2 regions of the Saccharopolyspora mangrovi genome follow, and region 1 is predicted to be linked to the other one. Evidence: riboswitches for the same ligand, from Rfam matches in the RefSeq annotation. Region 1 holds a riboswitch; the other holds the start of a gene.
The links. A riboswitch is a leader RNA that binds a small molecule or an ion and turns the genes downstream of it on or off. The one in region 1 is predicted to bind glycine.

Region 1 (11,985 bases):
GAGGACGAGCGGGAACGGGTGCGCGCGGCGACCGACCAGCTCCGGCCGCTGACCATCCAGGTGCTGGTCAACGGTTTTCAGCACGCGGTCAACGACGTCATCCGCGACCACGTCTGATTTCGCCTGATTCCTCCGGAGTTCCGCCTCGTGATCCGGTTCGCCGGGATGTGATTCCGGCTTTCGGCGCTGGTTTAGGGCGCCCCTGATCAGGTTTCATCGCCTCAACGCGCGACATTCGAAACCGTTGTTCGGGGCGAGGGGAGTTCGGATGCGATGAGCACCGAGGACGACTGGGCCGAGGCAGCACTGGAAACGACGATCCCGCGACTGTTCTCCCACAACACCACGCACTGCCCGGACCAGCCCGCGCTGACCGACGACGATCGGACCTTCACCTGGAGGCAGGCCGGCGAGGAGGTCGAGCTGCTGGCCGCAGCGCTCAACGCGCTCGGCCTGCAGCGCGGCCAGACCATCCTGCTGATGATGTCCAACCGCGCCGAGCACTGGCTGGTCGACGTCGCCGCAGCGCACCTGGGCGCGGTTCCCAGCACGCTGCACCCGGGGCTGAGCCAGGACCAGGTCCACGCCATCGCCGCCCACAGCCGCGCCCGGGTCGTGGTGCTGGAGAGCAGCGACCAGCTGCGCCGCTGGGCGAAAGCGCTGCGCAACAACACCACGATCGAGCACGTGGTGGTGCTCGACGAAGCGGTGATGGTCAGCGCCGATCACCGCTTCCGCACGTGGGGCGACCTGCGAAGACGGGGTGCGCAGCGGTTGCGCGAGGACCCTGGCCTGCTGCTGCGGGAGAGTTCCCCGATCACCCCTGGCACGCCTGCGGCCATCATCTATCCCAGCGAGGACTCCGACCGCCTCAAGGGCGTGGTGCTGACGCACCGCAACATCTGCTTCGCAGCCGCCGCCCTGCACCAGCTCACCAGGCCCGCACCGAACACGTCCCGGCTGAGCTACCTGCCGCTGAGCCACATAGCCGAGCGCGTGGTGGGCATCTACGCGGCCATCCACGGCGCCGCTCACGTGCACTTCTGCGGAGCTCGCGACGAGGTGCTCGCGCAGCTGCCGAGAACCCGGCCAGCGCTGTTCTTCGCCTCTGCCGAGGTGTGGTCGCAGCTGGCCGGCGTGCTTCGCGACATCCCGGCGGAGCGGCGCGCCACGCCCCGCGACGGCCAGCGGGTGCGTGCGCGCCTCGGGCTGGGCGGAACTGTGTGGCCGTCGAGCAGGTCCGGCCCGATCGACTCGGAGGTGCTGGAGCTGTTCAGTGGCATCGGGCTGGACGTCTGCGAGCTCTGGGGGCTGGTCGAGACGACCGGTTGCGCCACCACGAACCACCCCGGCGCCCGCCGCACCGGCACGGTCGGCCGCGCGATGCCCCGCATGGAGGTGCGCATCGCAGCCGACGGTGAGGTGCTGGTGCGCGGCCCGCTCGTGTGCGCGGGATACCTGGAGGCAGACGGGATGATCCGGCCCGTCACCGACGCGGACGGCTGGCTGGGCACCGGCGATGTCGGGGAGCTGGACCCGGATGGGTACCTGACGATCACCGGGCACAAGCCGGAGCTGTTCAGCGAGAACATGCCCTTGGCGTTGTGACGGCGGTTGCGAGCAGGGGAACCTTTCTGTCATCTCGGCCGCGCCGCGGAGGCTCAGCGCTGCTGCCCTGCACAGGCGGCGGTTCCGCCGTTCGGACGAGATAACGTGAGGTCATGGCGACCAATGGTGAAGAGGGGGCCGCTCGCTGGCCGCGGCGGCTCTACGCGGAGGGCGACGAGCCCGATCCCCGGTTCACGCTCGCCAACGAGCGGACGTTCCTGGCGTGGATCCGCACCGCGTTGGCGTTGATGGCCGGTGGTGTCGGCGTCGAGGCCCTCAACGCCGTGGCCGTCGAGCCCAACGCGATCCGCACGGTGCTGGCGGTCTCGTTGCTGCTGGCCGGGGTTGTGTGCAGCGCCACGGCTTTCACCAGGTGGGTCGCCACCGAGCGCGCGTTGCGCCGGGGCAGGCCGCTGCCCGCGCCCCGCTTGGCCCCCGCCCTCGGCTACGGGCTCGCCGCGATCGGCGTGGTCGCGTGCGTGCTGCTGTTCGTTACCGGGTTCTGAGGATGAGCGGGAACCAGCCCTGGGATCCGGGGCTGCAGATCGAGCGCACCACCCTCGCGTGGTTGCGCACGGTGCTGGCGTTCACCGCGAGCCTGCTGGTGATGCTCAAGCTGATCTCGCACCACAGCGCGATCGCGGCGGTCGTCTGCGCGCTCGCCACGCTGCCGGTCAGCGGGACCGTGGCGTTGCTGGTGTGGCGGCGCCACCACCGCAGCGACCGGCGGTTGCGCGCACGAGCACCGCTGCCGGGCGGGGCGTTGCCCGCCGCGACAGCGGTGCTGGCTGTGCTGGCCGGAGCGACCGGCGCGGTGTACGTGCTGTTCGCTTAGGCGACGCGAACGTCGATGTCGATGTTGCCTCGGACGGCGTTGGAGTACGGGCACACCGAATCCGCGGCTTCGGCGAGTTGCTGCGCCTGCTCGGCGGGCACGCCGGGCAGTTCGACGAGCAGGCCGACCTTGAGGCCGTAACCGCCCTCGCCGTTCGGGCCGATGCCGACCTCCGCGGTCACCGAGGACCCTTCGATGTCGACCTTCTGCTTGCGGGCCACGACCTGCAGCGCGCTGTGGAAGCAGGCGGAGTAACCGGCCGCGAACAGCTGCTCGGGGTTGGTGGCGCCGCCGGGACCGCCCATCTCCTTGGGGATGGCCAGTTCGAGGTCGACCTGCCCGTCCGAGGTGCGGGTGCGCCCGGCACGGCCGGCGCCGGTCGCGGTGGCCTCCGCGGTGTAGAGGACAGTCATGATCGTGTCTCCCTATTCTCGGTGACCCGGCGCGCCGCATCGTTCAACGTGGCCGTCAGGTCTTCCAATGTGGACCGCAGTTCGTCGACCTCTCCCAGGTCCATCCCGGTGGCGGAGACCATCCGCTGCGGGATGTCGCGCGCCTGCTGCCACAGCGCGCGCCCTTCGTCGGTGACCGCGACGCGCACGGACCGCTCGTCGGTCTCGCTGCGGGTGCGGACGATCAGGTCGCGGGACTGGAGTCGCTTCAGCAGCGGTGACAACGTCCCCGAGTCGAGTCGCAGCCGAGCGCAGAGCTCCTTGACCGTCAGCGACTCGCGCTCCCACAGCACCAGCATCACCAGGTACTGCGGATAGGTCAGGCCGATCTCGTCGAGGAACGGCCGGTAGAGGTTGGTGAACGCCCGCGACGCGCTGTGCAGCGCGAAGCAGAGCAGCCGATCCAGCGTCGAACCCGATTCCGTCGTCACGCGGTAGACGGTAGCCCACAACTGAGTTGTGCACAATCAAATTGGGTGCAATCGTTTCCGCGGTCGATCTCGCGAAGGTTCACCGGCGATTTCTTTCGCGCAGGTCAGCGCGGCGAAGCGGCCCTCGGTGATGACAGGAAGGTTCCCATGCTCACCTCAGGCCGCTGTCAGCACTCGATGACGTTGACGGCCAAGCCGCCGCGCGCGGTCTCCTTGTACTTGACCTTCATGTCGCGCCCGGTCTCCCGCATCGTCTTCATGACCTTGTCCAGGGACACGAAGTGGGTGCCGTCGCCGCGCAGCGCCATCCGGGCCGCCGTGATCGCCTTGACCGAGGCCACCGCGTTGCGCTCGATGCACGGGATCTGCACCAGACCGCCGATCGGATCGCAGGTGAGCCCCAGGTTGTGCTCCATCGCGATCTCGGCGGCGTTCTCCACCTGCTCGGGCGTCCCGCCGAGCACCTCGGCCAAGCCCGCAGCGGCCATCGAGCAGGCCGAGCCGACTTCGCCCTGGCAGCCGACCTCCGCGCCCGAGATGGACGCGTTCTCCTTGAACAGCACCCCGATCGCACCGGCCGTGAGCAAAAACCGCACCACACTGTCGTCGTCCGCGCCGGGCACGAACCGGGCGTAGTAGTGCAGCACCGCAGGCACGATCCCCGCCGCACCGTTGGTCGGCGCGGTCACCACGCGGCCACCTGCGGCGTTCTCCTCGTTGACCGCCAGGGCGAACAACGTGACCCACTCCAGGGGATCGTCCTGTTCGGTCAGGGCCGCGGCCAACTCCGCCGCGCGGCGCCGGACCTTCAGACCGCCGGGCAGCTCACCGGTGTTGCGGCATCCGTTGTCGACGCATTCCCGCATCACCCGCCAGATGTCGAGCAGCCCCGCGCGCACCGCGGGCTCCTCGCGCCACGACAGCTCGTTGGCCAGCATCACGCCGCTGATCGGCAGGCCGGACTCAGCGCTGCGCAGCAGCAGGTCGGCTCCCGTGCGGAAGGGCATGGGAACCGCTGTGTCATCGGCTTTGACCCGATCCGCGCCCGCGGCGTCCTCATCCACGACGAAACCGCCGCCCACCGAGTAGTAGACCGCCGAATCCAGTTCACCGCCGTCGTTGCCGATGGCGGTGAAGCGCAATCCGTTGGGGTGCTGCGGAAGGGATTTGCGCCTGTGCAGCACCAGATCCCGGGCACTGGTGAAGGGCAGCACCTGGTCGCCGCCGAGCCGCAGCAGGCCGCTCCGCTCGATCTCGTCCACCCGCCGCGCGCCGGCCACCGGGTCCACGGACTCCGGTCGGTGCCCTTCCAGCCCGAGCACGACCGCGCTCGGGCTCCCGTGCCCGTGGCCGGTCGCGCCGAGGGAACCGAACAACTCCGCTTTGACCCTGCTGACCTGGGAGATCGTCCCGTTCTCGCGCAGTCTGGAGGTGAACCGCTGCGCTGCGCGCATCGGTCCCACGGTGTGCGAGCTGGACGGGCCGATCCCCACCGAGAACAGGTCGAAGACACCGATCGCCATTGATCGTCTCGCCTCGTTCCGGGCTTCGCGGCTACTCGTTGATCAATTCGGCGTACTGCTGAGCCGTGAGGGTCGCACCCGTCTCGCTGACGCGCACCTCGATCAGCCAACCCTCGCCGTAGGGGTCGGAGTTGACCACGGCCGGGTCGTCCACGACGGACTCGTTGATGGTGACGATCTCGCCGGTGACGGGCGCGAACAGGTCGCTGACGGACTTGGTGGACTCGAGCTCACCGCACGCCTGACCGGCCTCGATCTTGTCGCCGACCTCGGGGAGCTGGACGAAGACGATGTCGCCGAGGGCGCTGGCGGCGTGCTCGGTGATGCCGATGCGCGCGACCTCGCCGCGGTCCTCGATCCACTCGTGCTCTTCGGTGTAGGACAGGTTCGTGGGCAGCGACATCGGGAGGCTCCAAAGCTGTTTCGAGGGGACGTCGATCCCCGGTTTCGGCTGGGCCTCCCCCTCTGTTGCGGAACCTGAGAGCTTCGCCGCTGCAGCGGCTTGCACCGTGGGTGGCCCGTCGGCGTCGACGAGCGCTTTCCAGAGTCGCCTCGCCCGAGCGGTCATGGGTGCCTGAGAGTTTGCTGGGGAGTGTTGCTCCTTCGGCGCCCTGCGCTGCTGGGCAGGGTCTCTCCCGCACGGGGTCGATGGCCGGTATGCGATTGTCGATGTGCTCAGCAACGATAAACGGGCCAGCGGGACTGTCAATGCACATGTGATCTCCGCCGGTGCGTCTTGGTCGAGGAGGACCCTTCGATGCTCGACATCCGGGCGCTGGTCGAGCGGGTCGGCCCGGCCCTGCTTCGCACGGTGATCAGCCCGGAGTCCAACACCGTCGCGGGCGACGTGGTGATCGCCGAACCTGATCAGCCCACGACCGCGACCGGCGGCGACCTGGTGCTGGGCGTGGGGATCGGTGACGGCGAGCAGGCGGTGCGCCTGGTGCGCGACTGCGGTGAGCAAGGTGCGGCCGCGGTGCTGCTCAAACCACCGGTCGCCGTGGAGGCCGCGGTCGTGGAGGCCGTGCGCGAAGCGGGGATAGCGCTGGTCGAGGTGCGGTCCGGGACCGCCTGGGCGCAGCTGGTGTGGCTGATCCGCGCCGCTCTGGCGGGCGGGATCAGGCAGGCGGAGGAGAGCGGCGTCGGTGTGGCGGACCTGTTCCGGCTCGCCGACGCGGTCGCCGACGTCGTGGACGCCCCGGTGACCATCGAGGACGCCCATTCCCAGGTGCTGGCCTACTCGGCGCGGCAGGACCTGACCGACCCGGCGCGGGTCTCCACGATCATGGGCCGCAAGCAGCCGGACGACGTGCTGGCGAAGTTCCGCGCCCGCGGCACGTTCCGGCAGCTGACCAAGGGCAGTTCGGCGATCTTCGTGCCCGGGCAGCAGGACGGGACGCTGCCGCGCCTGGTGATGCCGATCCGCATGGGCGGGGAGCTGCTCGGCTCGATGTGGGCGGTGGTGCCCGGCCCCGTCTCTGAAGAGCGCGCGACGGCCTTCGCCGACACCGCGCCGCTGGTGGCGCTGCAGCTGTTGCGCTGGCGCGCGGTCGCCGACGTGCAGCGGCGGCGGTCGGCGGAGCAGGTCCGATTGCTGCTCGACGGCAGTGACGGGTGGCGGGCGGCCGCCAACGAGCTGGCGGTGCCCAACGAAGCGCATCGCGTGATCGCGATCGAGATGCCGGCCTCCGACGAGCCCGCGGAGGGGCAGCGGCTGGCGATGTGGGAGTGGATCACCCGCGGCATCGGGCGGCGACCGCTGGTCACCGAGATCGGCGCGGTGCTCTACGCCCTGGTTCCCGACCGGGAGCGCGGCGGCGGTTGGCCCGAACTGCGCCAAGCGCTGCTGTCGCACGACCTCTCCCCTCGCCCGCTGATCGCGGTGGGCACGTCTGTGCCGGTCACCGACGTGCCGCGGTCCCGCGCCCAGGCGGAGGAGCTGATCGGCCTGCTGCGCACGGGTCTGGTGCGGCAGCGGGTCGCGGTCTACGAGGACCTGTGGCACCTGCTGGTGCTCAGCCGGATGGCGGGCGCGGCCACCGACGCCGGCGTTGCCGCGTTGGGTCCCCTCGTGGTGCTGCGCGAGCACGACCGCACGCAGGGAACCGAGCACCTGGCAACGCTGCACGCGTGGCTGCGGCATCCCGGTGATCCCCGGCAGGCCGGGCGGGAGCTGCGGGTGCACCCCAACACCTTCCGGTACCGGATGAAGCGGATCGGTCAGCTGGTGGACGTCGACCTCGACGACCCGGACGTCCGCTCGGCGCTGCTGGTGCAGCTGCTGGCCGAACGGTGGGCGCAGCACGGCTGAGGCCCGGCGGGCCGCGAGCAGGGGAACCTTTCTGCCACTCCGGCGGCCGCACGCTCGGGCGTTGTGCTGGCGGCACAAACAGCCGGGTCCAATCTCATGCTGTGGAAATGATGCGTTGTGCGCCACACCGGCCGATCGTTGTTTCCACACGACGAAAGGACTCCACGGTGAAGATCGCAGTGCCTCGCGAGATCAAGAACAACGAGTACCGGGTCGCGATCACCCCCGCCGGTGTGCACGAGCTGACCACGCGTGGTCATGACGTGTTCGTCGAAGCGGGCGCTGGCACCGGCTCCTCCATCCCCGACGAGGACTACCTCGCTTCCGGTGCGAAGGTGCTGGCCACCGCCGACGACGTGTGGGCCGAGGGCGACCTCGTGCTCAAGGTCAAGGAGCCGATCGCCGAGGAGTACCCGCGGCTGCGCCGGGACCAGGTGCTGTTCACCTACCTGCACCTGGCGGCCTCCGCCGAGCTGACCGACGCGATGCTGTCCTCGGGTGTCACCGGCATCGCCTACGAGACGGTGCAGACCGAGGGTGGCGGGCTTCCGCTGCTGGCGCCGATGAGCGAGGTCGCCGGGCGGCTCGCGCCGCTGGTGGGAGCGCATTCGCTGATGCGTCCCAGCGGTGGTCGCGGTGTGCTTCCGGGCGGTGTCCCCGGTGTTCATCCGGCGCGGGTCGTGGTGATCGGTGGCGGAGTCGCCGGTTTGAACGCGGCCCGGGTGGCGCTGGGCATGGGTGCCGATGTGGAGCTGCTGGACACCAACGTCGAGAAGCTGCGCGAGATCGACCGCGACTTCCACGGCCAGATCCGCACCGTCGCCTCCAACCGCTACGCGGTGGAGCAGGCCGTTCGCTCCGCCGACCTGGTGATCGGGGCGGTGCTGATCGCGGGCGCCAAGGCCCCGAAGCTGGTGTCGAACCACCTGGTTTCGCAGATGAAGGCGGGCAGCGTGCTGGTCGACATCGCCATCGACCAGGGCGGTTGCTTCGCCGATTCCCGTCCGACCACGCACGACGAGCCGACCTACCGGGTGCACGAGTCGGTCTTCTACTGCGTGGCGAACATGCCGGGGGCGGTGCCCACCACCTCCACGCACGCGTTGACCAACGTGACCCTGCCCTACGTGCTGCGCATCGCCGAGTCCGGCTGGCAGCAGGCCTGCCGCGCCGATGCCGCGCTGGCCGGCGGCCTCAACACCCACGACGGCCAGCTGGTCAACCAGGCGGTCGCCGAGGCGCACGGCCGCACGAGCCTGCCGTTGAGCAGCGTCCTGGCCTGACCCGCTCGGTGCGCGCGGGGCTGCGCGGGAGGTTCCCTTCCGCGCAGCCCCGTTTCGCGCCCGGTGACAGGAAGGTTCCCTTGCGCACGTCAGCGCCGCGGAGCCGCTCGGGAATTTGCCCCGAGTTCGAATTCGAATTGGTTGATTGGCAACTCCGGATCGAATGCGGAGCAAATTGCCGCGACAGGCGAATCGGAAACGCCGTGAAAAGGGAGAATAGGGGCGGCCCGCTCAACCAGCCTGGGGGTCACCGGGAGCAGGCCGCCACTCTCAGTGTAGGACAAGATCGCCGGTTTGCCGACGGCGTGAGCGAGCGCTTCGCGACCGATTTCCCGCCGAATCGATAACCACTCGATGGGGTGAGTCTGGTCGAGTGGCCGTGCAGGCGTGGACCCGCGATGCCGATGTCACCCATCGGAGTAACGGCGGGTGACTGATCATCCAGCACTCCCCACCGAAAACTCCGACGCAGGAAAAACGCGCTGACGGGTGGGAGAAAACGTGACGGACACGGCACTGCGCAAGGCGGTTCTCGACCGGCTCGACACGCTGGACCGAGCGATGGGCGAAGGCGCTCCCGAAGTGCTGCTGCCGATTGCCCGATCCGAGCTCTATCGGCTCACCGAAGCACTCCGAACGCTCTTAGCCGATCACGAACCTGGCCGCGACGGGCGCTGCCCGTCCTGCCGGGGCACGCTGCGCGGCCGGCCTTGGCCGTGCAAGGTGTGGCAGGCCGCGCACCACCAGCTGATCACCGAGCGCTCCGCGTCGGAGGAGCGGCGCGGCAAGCTCCGCCGCCAGGCCCGGTCCCACCCGCGCAGACCCGAACCCGAGGTCGCGGTGATCGCCGAACCCATCGTGTCGGAAACGGGCACCGGCCCCTCCGACTGGGACACCGACGAGTTCATCCGGCCCGACCTGACAACGGTTCCCGCGTCGCCACCGCCGCTGACCGGACGACTCGAAACCGACCACCAGAAGATCTACCGCGCTGCGGTCGTCGAACGGGCCTGACCAGCCGAACTCGCCCACGTCCGGCACCCGCGACCAAATCCGGCCACCACGCCGCAGCTTCCAGTGCTCACCCGTCCGGCAGGATGGGACCGTCAGGATTGGCACACCGACGGGTGACCGGACGTGGGAGGGGCGAGTGCACGACGGCAGCGGTCTCATCCATGTGCAGGGGCTGAACAAGAGATTCGGTCCCGTGCACGCGGTGCAGGACCTCAGCTTCACGGTGCAGCCCGGCGCGGTCACCGGTTTCCTCGGGCCCAACGGGGCCGGCAAGACCACCGCGCTGCGCATGATCCTCGGCCTGATCACGCCCACCTCGGGCACCGCCACCATCAACGGCCTGCCGTTCAACCGGCTGCCGAACCCGGGTGGTGTCGTGGGTGCCGTGCTCGACGCGCACGGGTTCCACCCGAACCGCACCGCCCGCCACCACCTGCGCTGCTACGCCGCCGCGATGGACGTCCCCGACGGTCAGGTGGACCGGGCGCTGGAGCTCGTCGGGCTCGGCGTGGCCGCCGACCGCAAGACCGGTGGCTTCTCGCTGGGCATGCGGCAGCGCCTCGCGCTGGCCACCGCGCTGCTGGGGGACCCGCGGGTGCTGGTCCTCGACGAGCCCGCCAACGGGCTGGATCCCGAGGGCATCGCGTGGTTGAGGGGTTTCCTCCAGGCGTTCGCGGCCGGCGGGCGGACCGTGCTGATGTCCAGCCACTTCCTGCGCGAGATCGAGCACACCGTGGACCGCCTGGTGATCATCAGCCAGGGCCGGTGCGTCTACGACGGGCACATCGAGGAGCTCCGCGCCGCTCAGCAGTCGCGCGCACTCGTGCAAGCCGATTCCCCGGAATTGCTGGTCAGCAAGGTCCAGGAAGCCGGTTTCCAGGTCGAGCACCTCCCGGACGGGCGGCTGGCCGTGCTCGGCGCCGACTCCCGCACGGTCGCCGACTTGGCGCTGGAAGCCGGGGTCGCGCTCTACGGGATGCAGGACGAGCGCATCGACCTGGAGCAGTTGTTCTTCCGCCTCACCCACGGCCAGTTCGCGGGACTTGCGCACTACGCTCCGCAGACGCCGGAGATGTGGGCGCGGCCAGGCGGAACGGGGCAGCCCGGCGATGGTGGGAGCGTGTGATGGTCGGGCTGATCAAGGCCGAGTACCGGAAGATCTTCACCACCAGCCTGTGGTGGGCGCTGCTGATCCCCGTGGTCGTGCTGGGGTTCGGTGCGGGCTGGTTGGGCACCGCGTTCGGCGGGATCATCGACATGGTCGAGGAGTTCAGCGCCTCGCTCCCGCTGGGGCTGCTGTCGGTGGCGCTGTCGACCAACTTCGGCACGATCTTCGCGTTGCTGTTCGGCGCGATGGCCTTCGCCGGCGAGTTCCGCGCCAAGACCATCACCACGACCTACCTGACGGCCAATCCGCGCAGCGCCGTGCTCTGGGCGAAGCTGATCTCCTGCGCGAGCATCGGCGTGATCTACGGGCTGGCGAACGTGCTGGTCGCGAGCTTCGGGGCGCTGCTGGGCGCGGGCCAGGACATGGGCAACTTCGGCAGCTTCAGCAGCTGGCTCGGCGTCGGCGGCGCGGGGGTGCTGTCGATGCTGCTGTGGACGCTGCTCGGGGTCGGGTTCGGAGCGCTGATCGCCAACTCCGTGCTGGTGATCATCCTGCCGCTGGTCTACAAGTTCGCGGTCGAGTTCATCCTGTCGATCAGCTTGATCGACACCGCCGCATCGGGCATCGGGCCCTACCTGCCGGGGGCAGCGGGCAACGGCATCGTCTCCAACCTGGCGGTGCCGCTGTTCGTCTCCGCCGTCGCAGGTCCCAACGAGCCGAACACCCCGCGCGCAGCCTTCGAACTCCTGCACCTGTTCTTCGGCGGCAGCTACGGCCACCCGTGGTGGGCCAGCCTGCTGACGTTCGTCGGCTACACCGTGCTGTTCGTCGCCGGTGGCTGGTTCGTGGGCAAGCGACGCGACGTGGTGTGAGCAGGTGAACCTTTCTGCCACTCGGCTCGGTGCTGCGACCGGAATGACAGGAAGGTTCCCATTCTCACCCGTTGGCACCGGTCACACCGCAGGATCGGTGGTGCTGCACCGTCGGTGCGGCCGCCTAACCTGGCGGGGTGAGCGACTCCGAGAATCCCCGCCGATCCTCCGGCGGTTGGATCCGTCGCCTCTTCGCCGCATGTTGGCGCCACCCGGTCGCGTTGGTGTTGGCGATGGGTGCCTCCGTGACCGCGGTGGGGTTGGAGGCGTTGGTTCCGCTGCTGACCAAGCTGGCCGTTGACGACGCCGTCGCCCGCAGCACCGAGCGGCTGTGGTGGATCGTGCTCGTGCTGCTGGTGGTGGGTGCGTTCCGGTTCGCGGCCGCGTTCGTCCGCCGCTACAGCGCTGGTCGGCTGGCGCTGGACGTGCAGCACGACCTGCGGCGGGCCGTGTTCGCAGCGATGCAGCGGCTCGACGGCGGCAAGCAGGACCAGTTGCGCACCGGGCAGGTGGTGTCCCGCTCGATCAGCGATCTGCAGCTGGTGAAC
Region 2 (11,985 bases), on a different contig from region 1:
CGGAGAGTCGCCGCCGACGAGGACGAGCTTGATGACCTCCACGGCGCTCTCACTGATGGTGAGCATGGTGCTCAACTCCTCTCGGAGCCGGTCGGTTGAAGGGGCCACCGTGTCATCGCCCGGACCGGACGCGCAAACCGACCCGCCGACTCAGCTCTCGTATGCCGCCAGCGGTGGACAGGAGCAGACCAGGTTGCGGTCGCCCTTGGCGCCGTCGATCCGGCGCACCGGCGGGAACACCTTGATCGCGCCGGTGCCCAGCGGGTAGGCCGCCTCCTCGCGGGAGTAGGCGTGGTTCCACTCCTGGGCGAGGCTGGCCGCCGTGTGCGGAGCACCGACCAGCGGGTTGTCGTCCGCAGGCCACTGACCTGCGACGACCTTGTCGATCTCGGCGCGGATGGCGATCATCGCCTCGCAGAAGCGGTCCAGCTCGGCGAGGTTCTCGCTCTCGGTCGGCTCGACCATCAGCGTGCCCGCGACCGGGAACGACATGGTCGGGGCGTGGATGCCGTAGTCGGCGAGCCGCTTGGCGACGTCGTCGACGGTGATGCCGCTGGTCTTGCTGATCTGCCGCAGGTCGAGGATGCACTCGTGGGCCACGAACCCGCCGGCACCGGTGTAGAGCACCGGGAAGTACTCGCCCAGCCGGCGCGCCACGTAGTTGGCCGAGGCCACCGCGGTCAGGGTCGCGCGGCGCAGGCCGTCGGCACCCATCATCCGCACGTAGGCCCAGGAGATCGGCAGGATCGAGGCGCTGCCCCACGGAGCGGCGCTGATCGGGCCGACACCGGTGGCCGGACCGGCGGCGGGCTGCAGCGGGTGGTTGGGCAGGAACGGCGCCAGGTGCTCGCGCACGCCGATCGGGCCGACGCCCGGGCCACCGCCGCCGTGCGGGATGCAGAACGTCTTGTGCAGGTTCAGGTGCGAGACGTCGGAGCCGAACTTGCCCATCCGGGCCAGGCCGATCAGCGCGTTGAGGTTGGCGCCGTCGACGTAGACCTGCCCGCCCGCGTCGTGCACCAGCCCGCAGACCGCCCGCACGGTGTCCTCGTAGACGCCGTGGGTCGACGGGTAGGTGATCATGATCGCGGCCAGGTCCTGCGCGTGCGTGCCGACGAGCTCGCGCAGGTGGTCCATCTCGATGTTGCCCTGCTCGTCGCAGCGGACCACGACCACGCGCATCCCGGCCATCACGGCGCTGGCGGCGTTGGTGCCGTGCGCGCTGGCCGGGATCAGGCACACCTCGCGCTCGGCCTCACCACGGCTGTGGTGGTAGGCGCGGATGGCCAGCAGACCCGCGAACTCGCCCTGGCTGCCCGCGTTGGGCTGCAGGCTCACCGCGTCGTAGCCGGTGACCTCGGCGAGCCATTCCTGCAGGTCGGAGACGACCTTGAGCAGTCCCTCGGCGTCCTGGGCGGGCGCGAAGGGGTGCAGCGAGGAGAACTCGGGCCAGGTGATCGGCTCCATCTCCGCGGTCGCGTTGAGCTTCATGGTGCAGGAGCCCAGCGGGATCATGCTGCGGTCCAGCGCGATGTCCTTGTCCGACAGCTGCCGCAGGTAGCGCAGCAGCGAGGTCTCGGAGCGGTGCGTGCGGAACACCGGGTGCGTCAGGTACTCGGAGGTGCGCGCCAGCGCGGCGGGCAGCGCGTCGGCGGTCTCGGCGTCCAGCGCGTCGACGTCACCGGCACCGACGCCGAAAGCCTCCCACACCAGGGCCAGGTGGGCGCGGGTGGTGGTCTCGTCGCAGCTGATGCCCACGTGGTCGGCGTCGACCCGGCGCAGGTTCACGCCGCCCCGCCGGGCGGCGGCCAGCACCTCGTCGGCCTTGCCCGGGACCTTGGCCACCACGGTGTCGAAGAACTCGCCGTGCACGACCTCGACCCCGCCGCGGCGCAGCTGCTCGGCGAGCACGCTGGCCATCCGGTGCGCGCGGGTCGCGATGGCCTTGAGCCCGTCCGGTCCGTGGTAGACCGCGTACATCGAGGCGACCACGGCCAGCAGGACCTGCGCGGTGCAGATGTTGCTGGTGGCCTTCTCGCGGCGGATGTGCTGCTCGCGGGTCTGCAGCGCGAGCCGGTAGGCCTGGTTGCCGTCGACGTCGACGCTCACGCCGACCAGGCGGCCCGGCAGCTGCCGCTCGAGCCCCTTGCCCACGGCCATGAACCCGGCGTGCGGGCCGCCGAAGCCCATCGGCACGCCGAAGCGCTGGGTGCTGCCCACGACGACGTCGGCACCGATCTCACCGGGCGCGCGCAGCAGCGTCAGCGACAGCAGGTCGGCGGCCACCACGACCTTGGCGCCGCGCTCGTGGATCTCGGCGATCAGCGCCTCGTGGTCGCGCACCGCACCTGAGGCGCCCGGGTAGGACAGCAGGGCGCCGAAGAACTCGCCCTCGGGAAGCTCACCGGCCGACAGGTCGGCGACCTCGACCTCGATGCCCAGCGGCTCGGCGCGGGTCTCGATGACGGCGATGGTCTGCGGCAGCGTGTCGGCGTCGACCAGGAAGCGCGGCGACTTCGACTTGCCCGCGCGGCGCACCAGGGTCATGCCCTCGGCCGCGGCGGTGGCCTCGTCGAGCATCGAGGCGTTGGAGACCGGCACCCCGGTCAGGTCGGCGACCATCGTCTGGAAGTTCAGCAGCGCCTCCAACCGGCCCTGCGAGATCTCCGGCTGGTAGGGCGTGTAGGCGGTGTACCAGGCCGGGCTCTCCAGCACGTTGCGCAGGATCACCGGCGGGGTGACCGTGCCGTAGTAGCCCAGACCGATCATCTCGGCGTGCGGGGTGCAGCGGCTGGCCAGCTCGCGCAGCTCCGCCAGCGCCTCGGTCTCGGTGGCCGGGTCCGGCAGCGACAGCTGCAGGTCGCCCTCGCGGATGCTGTCCGGGACGGCCTTCTGCCCCAGCTCCTCCAGGGAGCCGACGCCGATCACGTCGAGCATGCGGGCCAGTTCGGCGGGCATCGGCCCGACGTGGCGGTCAGCGAAGGGCCTTCCGTGCTCCAGCGCGGCCAGTGGGATGCGGTCGTGCGTCGCGTCGGTCATCGCCAAAACCTCAATCATCGCGGCGAACAAAGGGCGAAGCAGCGGTGGCTGCTCTCCCCCTCTGTCACTGTTCGCCAAGCGAACGCCTGAGAGCTTCACCCGGCGGACCGGGCTTGCACCGTCGGCGGGGCCCACCTTCAGGTGTGCCCGCTTTCCAGAGGTATCTCGCCCGTGCGGTCCAGGTGGCCTGAGAGGTTGTCGGGGAGAGTTGCTCCTTCGGCGCCTGCCCTGGCAAGACCAGGACCGGACTCTCCCGCACGGGGTCGGCGATGCCGCTCAGAGTACCCGATCAACGCGGTTTATCAGACCATCAATGTCGGCTACCGCACACATGGACGATGCCTGTCGTTCAGCCGGTCTCCGCCTGGCGGTCGCGGCGGCGGGCCGCGAGCTCGTCGTTGATCGCCGACTCGATGTTCTCGCCGCCGTCGGCGCGCTCGGCCGGGAACTCGTGGATGGTCCCGCTGATCTCGCGCATCGCACCGCTGACCGCGATGCCGAACACTCCCTGGCCGCCCTGCAGCAGATCGACCACCTCCTCCGCGGAGGTGCACTCGTAGACCGTGGTGCCGTCGCTGAACAGCGTCAGCTTCGCCAGGTCCTGAACGCCGCGCTTGCGCAGGTGCTCCACCGCGACCCGGATGTTGTGCAGCGAAACCCCGGTGTCGAGCAGTCGCTTGACCACCTTGAGCACCAGGATGTCCTTGAACGAGTACAGCCGCTGGGAGCCGGAACCGGCAGCCCCGCGGATCGACGGGCCGACCAGCTTGGTGCGCGCCCAGTAGTCCAGCTGCCGGTAGGTGATGCCCGCGATCTGGCAGGCCGCCGGCCCGCGGTAACCGACCAGTTCGTCCGGGGCCGAGGCGTCGGGGAACAGCGCACCCTGCTCCACAGCGTCCGAGTTCGCTGCTTCCTCCACCACGCCTGCCTCCCCTCGTCCGGCCCGTAGCCGACGACGACGATCACCAGCGCCTGGACCGTTTGCGATCCAGGGCCGCGAAGCCGTACACCGGCTGAATCACACCGGGGCAATTCGCGTACATCCGAAGGTAGGCCCGCTCAGCAGGCGGGTCAACGCGACGCGCGGGCGGCGCGAGCTCTCGTTGCCCGAGCACGAGATCCGGCCCCCGAGCCGCTCCTGCAACTCGGGGGCCGGTGTGGTCTGTTCGGCCTACTACCGCCGGTCCGTCACGTGTCCGCGCCGCGGAAGTCCTCCGGCGAAACGGAGTCGAGGAACTCGCGGAACTTCTCCACCTCGTCCTCCTGCTCGTCCGGAATGATCAGCCCGGCCTCGTCGAGGACCGACTCGTCGGCGTGGATCGGCACACCGATGCGCAACGCCAGCGCCACCGAATCGCTCGGTCGCGCGGACACCCGCACATCGCCGTCGAACACCAGCTCGGCGAAGAAGGTGCCCTCCTGCAGATCGGTGATCCGGACCTGTTCCAGGTCGCGGCCGAGGGCGCCGATGACGTCCTTGAGCAGGTCGTGCGTGAGCGGCCGCTGGGGCCGCACGCCCTGCTGCTCCAGGGCGATGGCGGTCGCCTCCACCGACCCGATCCAGATCGGCAGGTAGCGCTCGCCCTCCGCCTCGCGCAACAGCAGGATCGGCTGGTTGGCTGGTAGTTCAACTCGCACGCCGACGACGCGCATCTCGCTGCTCATCGTCACATCGCCTCCTCCAGCGCGCCGAAGCGTGACTTCCCCGTCGAGGGTCCCGCACCGACGCCTCCGACGCTACCCGCGATACGGCGGACACGCCCTTCCCACCGGCGGTCCGGTGGACCACCGCCATCGCGGTCGTTGTAGTCGGGGCTCGTCGCCCGGACCGCTGGCTGAGCTCGTCGTTGAGCGCTGCCCAGCACAATACACCGCGCAGGGCCCCGTCGATTCGCCCGGAAAATGCCCTGCTGCGCGGTGGAAACCGCTTGTGGCTCCGGGAAATTCCCGGCGCGGGGAGGTCGCGTGCGCGCGGGCGGCGCAGCTGCCTCATGCGTCAGCGGGGCGACGCCGTGCGGCGCCGCCCCGCTGACGGGTTGAAAAAGCCCTGGTCGACGGCCTCAGCGGCCGCCCTGGCCCCCATCGATCGGCCCGGTGAGGAACACCAGGCGGAACTTCCCGATCTGCACCTCGTCGCCGTTGGCCAGCACCGAGGTGTCCACCGGTTCCCGGTTCACGTAGGTGCCGTTGAGGCTGCCCACGTCGACCACCACGAAGTCGTTGCCCTCGCGGCGGAACTCGGCGTGCCGCCGGGAGACCGTCACATCATCCAGGAAGATGTCGCTGTCCGGGTGCCGACCGGCGCTGGTGGTCTCGCGGTCCAGGAGGAACCGCGAACCCGCGTTCGGGCCGCGCTTGACCACCAGCAGGGCCGAACCCGCGGGCAGCGCATCGACCCCGGCTGCGGCGGCAGGCTCCGGGGCCGCGCTCTCGGTGCTTTCCGGCTCCGAGAGGAAGGGCCTGAAGACCGAGGTGGTCTCCGGTGACTGCTCCGGCGGAACGTCGCCGAAGCCGCTGTTTTGGCTCACCTGAGCTCTCCTCTACGCGGATAGATCGTGCCAAGTATGCGCCCAACGTACCGTGCCTGGACAGCCTCGTAACGAGCGACTCCTGACATCGTCGCACAGCGGAGGCCAGGCGGGACGATCATGCCTGGTCGATCAGGTTCTGGTAACCGTCGGCGTCGAGCAGACCCGCCAGTTGGTCCGGGTCGGCGAGCCGGATCTCCACCATCCAGCCGTCCCCCGCGGCGTCCGAGTTGACCAACTCCGGCTGGTCCTCGAGAGCGGTGTTGCCTGCGGTGACCTCACCGGTCACCGGGGCGTAGATGTCGGAGACGCTCTTGGTCGACTCCACCTCGCCCATCGAGTCCCCGGCGGCGACCTGCTGCCCCACCTCGGGGAGCTGCACGAACACCACGTCGCCGAGCTGCTGCTGGGCGTAGTCGGTGATGCCGATGCGCACCGTGCCCTCGCCGACGAGCTGGACCCATTCGTGCTCTTCGGTGTACTTGATCTCCGGGGCCGCCACGGTGGTCCCGCCTTTCGTCCGCTGTGTGCAACGTGCCGAGTGATCGGCGCGGCGAGCGTATTCACCGCCCGGCGAGGGCCGCAAGACGACGCGCAGCGGAGATCAGGTGCGCGCTCTGGCGCCGCGCACGGCGGCGATGACCTGCCCCAGGTAGAGGATCCCGGCCCACAGGTAGAGCGCGCCGCCCCAGGCGGTGAAGGCGTAGGCGATCGGGCGGACCACGTCGGCGCCGGTGAAGTCGTCCTGCACCAGCAGCAGCAGCGGGAAGGCGTACATCAGGCAGAACGTGGCAGCCTTGCCGAGGTAGTGCACCTCGGGCGGCTCGTAGCCGTGCCAGCGCAGCACCGGCAGGCACAGGGTGAGCACGACGTCGCGGCCGACCAGGGCGACCGCGACCCACCAGGGGATGACGTCGCGCAGCACGAAGGCGATCAGCGTGGCGACGATGTAGAGCCGGTCGGCGGCGGGGTCGAGCAGCTCGCCGATGCGGCTGTACTGGTTGAGCCAGCGGGCGAGCTTGCCGTCGAGCCAGTCGGTGGCACCGCTGATCACCAGGACCAGCAGCGCGAGCAGGTCGGCCTGCGGGCCGAGCAGCAGCCAGAGGAAGACCGGAACGCCGGCCAGGCGGATGACGCTGAGCAGGTTCGGCAGCGTCCACCAGGGGTCGGCCCAGACCCCGCGGGCGACTTCGCGGATCCGGTCCAGGCCCGGGTCGCCCGGCCCTCGGTGTCCCTGACCGGCCTCGCCCTTCGGCCCGCTCGTGGTGTTTTCCGTGGTGCGCTCGGCGTCCTGCACCACGAGCCTCCCCTGAATGGTTGTGCGCACTGCCCCGCAACGGGTGCACACCTGTGCATCCTTACCCGATCAGGGTCTCATATCGCCAGCGCAACCCACCTGGCGGCCAGCCGGAGGCGGGACCTCCTGCGATGCGGTGAGGTCCGGCGGTGGTCAGCCGCGGGTGCGGCTCCAGCCCCGGCGGCGCAACTCGGCATCGGTGAGGAACCGGGCTCTGCCGCGATCGTCGACGCCCGCCCAGCGGGCGCCCGCGGTCCCCTCGCGGACGTAGGAGTGGCCGCCGCTCCAGACCACGCTGCACGGCGCGGTCGGCAAGTCGTTCGGATCGTCGACGGTCGCTGTTGCCCTGGGAGGCTCTGCCGGTTCCATCGTGCCCATAGTTCGTAGCACCTCCGATTCATTTGTCGGCGCGGGACACCTCGGTGTTAGCCCGGCCATCGGCTCGCCGCCGATTGTGGGGTCTGGAAGTCGCGCTGTCGCGCTGGAAACCCACCCGCAGCGCCCAGCGGGCGAACGGCGTCGCCGAAGCGCACGAGGTGGGAGCGCGACCGAATTCCGTTCGCCCGTTCGTCCGAACCCCGAAGTTTCGCTCGTGACGAACGCGTTTCGGCCGAACGGAGGCGCGGGGCCCTGGCGCCATGATCTGATCTGCGGTACTACACAGGCGGTGTTCCAGCGGACGCGGGAGGTAGTCGGACGATGGGTGCTTACGCGGAGAGCTACCGGCGGAGCCTGACCGACCGCGAGGGCTTCTGGCTCGACGCGGCGCGGGCGATCGACTGGGACCGCGAGCCGTCACGAGCGCTGGATGACTCCGAGGCGCCGATGTACCGCTGGTTCCCGGACGGCGAGCTCAACACCTGCTTCAACGCCCTGGACCGGCACGTGCGCGACGGCCGGGGCGACCAGGCCGCGCTGATCTGGGACTCGGCGATGACCGGCGTGGTGCGGACCTGGACCTACCGGGAGCTGCTGGAGGCGGTCGCGCGCTTCGCCGGGGCGCTGCGGGCGCGGGGCGTGACCCGGGGTGATCGGGTGGTGCTCTACCTGCCGATGATCCCCGAGGCGGCGATCGCGATGCTGGCGTGCGCGCGGATCGGCGCGGTGCACTCGGTGGTCTTCGGCGGCTTCGCGCCCAAGGAGCTGGCGGCGCGCCTCGACGACGCCCGGCCGAAGGTGATCGTGGCGGCCTCGTGCGGGCTCGAGCCCAACCGGGTCGTGGAGTACAAGCCGATCGTCGACGAGGCGCTGCGGCAGACCGAGCACCAGCCGGACGCGGTGATCGTGCTCCAGCGCGAGCAGGCGCGCGCCGAACTGGGTCCGCGCGACGTCGACTGGCAGGACGCGCTGGCGGGCGTCGAGCCCGCCGAGTGCGTGCCGGTCAAGGCTACCGACCCGCTCTACGTGCTCTACACCTCGGGCACCACCGGCAAGCCCAAGGGCGTGGTGCGCGACAACGGCGGGCACGCCGTGGCGCTGCGCTGGTCGATGGCCAACATCTACGACATCTCCCCCGGCGAGGTCTTCTGGACCGCCTCGGACGTGGGCTGGGTGGTCGGCCACTCCTACATCGTCTACGCGCCGCTGCTGACCGGGGCGACGACGGTGGTCTACGAAGGCAAGCCGGTGGGCACGCCGGACGCGGGGGCGTTCTGGCGGGTCATCGCCCAGCACCGGGTGAAGGCGCTGTTCACCGCGCCGACGGCGCTGCGGGCGATCAAGCGCGTCGACCCGGACGGTCGGCTGCTGGCCGAGCACGACACCTCGTGCCTGCAGACGCTGTTCCTGGCCGGCGAGCGGCTGGATCCGGAGACCTACCACTGGGCCGCGGAGCAGCTGGGCGTGCCGGTGATCGACCACTGGTGGCAGACCGAGACGGGTTGGCCGATCTGCAGCAACCTGCGCGGGCTGGAGCCGATGCCGGTCAAGGCGGGTTCACCGACGGTGCCGGTGCCGGGTTACGAGATCGCGGTGCTGGACCAGGCCGGCAACCCGCTGCCGCCGGGCAACGATGGGGCGATCTGCCTGAAGCTGCCGCTGCCGCCCGGCACGCTGCCGACGCTGTGGGGCGATGACGAGCGGTTCCGCGAGTCCTACCTGTCGCGCTACGAGGGCTACTACGTCACCGGCGACAACGGCTACGTCGACTCCGACGGGTACGTGTTCGTGATGGGCCGCACCGACGACGTGATCAACGTGGCCGGGCACCGGTTGTCGACGGGGTCGATGGAGGCGGTGCTGGCCGCCCACCCGGCGGTGGCCGAGTGCGCGGTGATCGGCGTGCACGACCAGCTCAAAGGCCAAGTGCCGCGCGGGTTCGTGGTGCTCAAGTCCGGTGTGGACATCTCCGCGGAGACGTTGCGCGAGGAGCTGGTGGCAACGGTGCGCGAGCAGATCGGCCCGGTGGCGGCGTTCCGCGACGTCGCGGTCGTCGACGGGCTGCCCAAGACCCGCTCGGGCAAGATCCTGCGCAAGTCGATGCGCGAGATCGCCGATCGCGGCGACACGGCGGTGCCCTCGACCATCGAGGACCCGTCGGTCCTCGACCAACTGCGCCCGTCGTTGCGCGGGGACGGTTAGGTCCGGCGGAGCCCCTACCGCCTGCGGATCCCGTCGAGGAGGAATGCGGTGCGGCGGTCGTAGTCCTCCCGGCGGGGGCGGGTTCCGTGTTTGAGGGCGAGCGCGTTGTCGTGCAGGAGCGCGTGGAGGTCGTCCGCGCAGAACTCGGCCCGCAGCGCGCCCGCAGCGCGGCTCACCTCGATGAGCTCCTCGTTGATCTCGCCTGCGACCCGGCAGATCTCCAGCAGCCTCTGCGCATCGGGGTAGACCTGCAGCATCGCGTCGTTGGCGGCGGGTTGGCGGTACTGCAGGTCGCGGATCGCGGTGACGTAGTGCGCGAACCGCTCCCAGGGGTCGCCGATGGCGCGGGTGCGGTCGATGATGCCGCGCAGCTCGACCGCGACGACCTCTTCGATGACGGCGTCAATGAGACCGATCCGTCCGCCGAACCGGTCGAAGATCGTCGCCTTGCTCACCCCCGAGTGCCCGCCGAGCGGATCGGCGTCAGCGTCCGCGACGCCGGCAGAGCTCGTCACCTCGCCGAGCGCGGAGTGCGCGTGCGGCAGGCCTCCTACGAGGATCCGGCCGCGTTGCGCGCATCGTTCGAGGGCGCCGAGCAGGTGCTGCTGGTGTCCGGCAACGACCCGACCGCCGACGTCGCCGGGCTGCACGGCAACGCGATCGAGGCCGCCGCGGCAGCCGGCGTCCAGCGGTTGGTCTACACGAGCCAGCACGCCGCCACCCCCGGCAACCCGTACCCGCCGTCGCGGATCCACATCGCCACGGAGGAGATGCTCGCCGACTCCGGCATCGCCTGGACGTCGCTGCGCAACGCCGCCTACATCGCCGGGTGAGCCTGCTGCCGCGGCGGTCCGATACGTCCGTTCGGAGGCTTCCGGCTTCCGTTTTGGTCTATACCTTTGTGTGCACCGTTCCCCCGAGGATGGAGCCACAACGATGAGCGCACGACCCCGATCGAGGGCGGCGAGGGCCGGGCTGGCCGTCGTCGCCGGAGCACTGCTGGCCGCCGGAGCCGTGGCCCCGGCGAGCGCCGAACCCGCCTCCGCGATGGACGACATCGTGCCCGCGCCGGAATCGGTGCGGCCGAACCCGGCGGCCGAGTTCGAGCTGTCCGAGCAGACCGCCGTCCTGGCGCCCGGCGAGGCGGCCGGTGTCGGCGAGTACCTGGCGGGCGTGCTGCGGCCCGCGACCGGCTTCCCCGTGCCGGTCAACCCCGCGCTGCCCGGCACCGGTGACATCGCGCTGGCGCTGGACGGCGACCCGGCGCTGGGCCCGGAGGGCTACCGGCTGCAGGTCGCCGACGACGCGGTGAAGCTGCAGGCGACCAGCCCGGACGGCTTGTTCAACGGCGTGCAGACGCTGCGCCAGCTGCTGCCCGCGAGCATCGAGAGCCCGACCGCGCAGCCGGGTCCGTGGACGATGCCCGGCGGCGAGATCACCGACAAGCCGCGGTTCGCGCACCGCTCCGCACAGCTGGACCCGGCGCGGCACTTCTTCACCGTCGACATGGTCAAGCGCTACATCGACCAGGTCGCCAAGTACAAGATCAACAAGCTGCACCTGCACCTGACCGACGACCAGGGCTGGCGGCTGCAGATCAACAGCTGGCCGCGGTTGACCGAGGTCGGCGGGCAGACCGAGGTCGGCGGCACGCCGGGCGGGTTCTACACCCAGCAGGACTACTCCGAGATCGTCGACTACGCCGCGTCCCGGCACATGACGGTCATCCCCGAGATCGACATGCCCGGCCACACCAACGCCGCGCTGACCTCCTACGCGGAGCTCAACTGCGACGGGGTGGCGCCGCCGCCCTACACCGGCATCGACGTGGGCTTCAGCTCGCTGTGCGTGAACAAGGACATCACCTACCGGTTCGTCGAGGACGTCATCCGCGAGGTGGCGGCGCTGACCCCCGGCGAGCACGTCCACATCGGCGGCGACGAGGCGCACTCCACCACCGACGAGGACTACGTGACCTTCATGTCGAAGGTGCTGCCGCTGGTGGAGAAGTACGGCAAGAAGCCGCTCGGCTGGCACGAGTACGGCAAGGCCGCCCCGGAGGGCGATGCGGCGCTGCAGTTCTGGGGCACCACCAACGGCGATCCGCTGCTGACCGACGCCGTGGCCCGCGGCAACAAGATCCTGGCCTCCCCGGCGAACAAGTCCTACTTGGACATGAAGTACGACGAGAACACGCCGCTGGGCCTGCAGTGGGCCGGGTTCATCGAGGTCGCCGACGCCTACGGCTGGGACCCGGGCAGCTACCTGCAGGGCGTGCCGGAGGAATCGGTGCTCGGCGTGGAGGCGCCGATGTTCAGCGAGACGCTGGAGACCTCGCAGCACATCGAGTTCATGGCGTTCCCGCGCCTGCCGGCCATCGCCGAACTCGGCTGGTCGCCGAAGGGCGCGCTGAACTGGGAGTCCTTCAAGACCCGCCTGGCCACCCAAGGCCCCCGCTGGCAGGCAGCAGGCCAGGACTTCTACCGAAGCCCGCAGATCCCCTGGGCCCAGTGACCAGCGTCCCACCGCGCCAGGCGGCGA

Region 2: another riboswitch for glycine. It lies ahead of gcvP (aminomethyl-transferring glycine dehydrogenase); the one in region 1 lies ahead of gcvH (glycine cleavage system protein GcvH).

What each region holds. Positions count from the first base shown of each region.
Region 1 is NZ_JAWLNX010000007.1:152,128-164,112, reverse strand. Features, by position in the region: gene R4I43_RS12510 (MerR family transcriptional regulator) at 1-117, shown strand, start outside; gene R4I43_RS12505 (AMP-binding protein) at 274-1,608, shown strand; gene R4I43_RS12500 (YidH family protein) at 1,722-2,114, shown strand; gene R4I43_RS12495 (DUF202 domain-containing protein) at 2,117-2,443, shown strand; gene R4I43_RS12490 (organic hydroperoxide resistance protein) at 2,440-2,856, opposite strand; gene R4I43_RS12485 (MarR family winged helix-turn-helix transcriptional regulator) at 2,853-3,326, opposite strand; gene R4I43_RS12480 (L-serine ammonia-lyase) at 3,494-4,849, opposite strand; gene gcvH (glycine cleavage system protein GcvH) at 4,881-5,252, opposite strand; glycine riboswitch at 5,305-5,400, opposite strand; glycine riboswitch at 5,401-5,497, opposite strand; gene R4I43_RS12470 (PucR family transcriptional regulator) at 5,607-7,160, shown strand; gene ald (alanine dehydrogenase) at 7,328-8,443, shown strand; gene R4I43_RS12460 (hypothetical protein) at 8,945-9,457, shown strand; gene R4I43_RS12455 (ABC transporter ATP-binding protein) at 9,594-10,583, shown strand; gene R4I43_RS12450 (ABC transporter permease) at 10,583-11,437, shown strand; gene R4I43_RS12445 (ABC transporter ATP-binding protein) at 11,671-11,985, shown strand, end outside.
Region 2 is NZ_JAWLNX010000029.1:34,329-46,313, forward strand. Features, by position in the region: gene R4I43_RS29250 (HesB/YadR/YfhF-family protein) at 1-66, opposite strand, end outside; gene gcvP (aminomethyl-transferring glycine dehydrogenase) at 151-3,039, opposite strand; glycine riboswitch at 3,204-3,305, opposite strand; gene R4I43_RS29260 (MerR family transcriptional regulator) at 3,389-3,961, opposite strand; gene R4I43_RS29265 (bifunctional nuclease family protein) at 4,228-4,704, opposite strand; gene garA (glycogen accumulation regulator GarA) at 5,100-5,567, opposite strand; gene gcvH (glycine cleavage system protein GcvH) at 5,686-6,069, opposite strand; gene R4I43_RS29280 (CDP-alcohol phosphatidyltransferase family protein) at 6,172-6,867, opposite strand; gene R4I43_RS29285 (hypothetical protein) at 7,018-7,242, opposite strand; gene R4I43_RS29290 (propionyl-CoA synthetase) at 7,564-9,444, shown strand; gene R4I43_RS29295 (TetR/AcrR family transcriptional regulator) at 9,459-9,959, opposite strand; gene R4I43_RS29300 (NAD(P)H-binding protein) at 9,981-10,277, shown strand; gene R4I43_RS29305 (beta-N-acetylhexosaminidase) at 10,381-11,958, shown strand.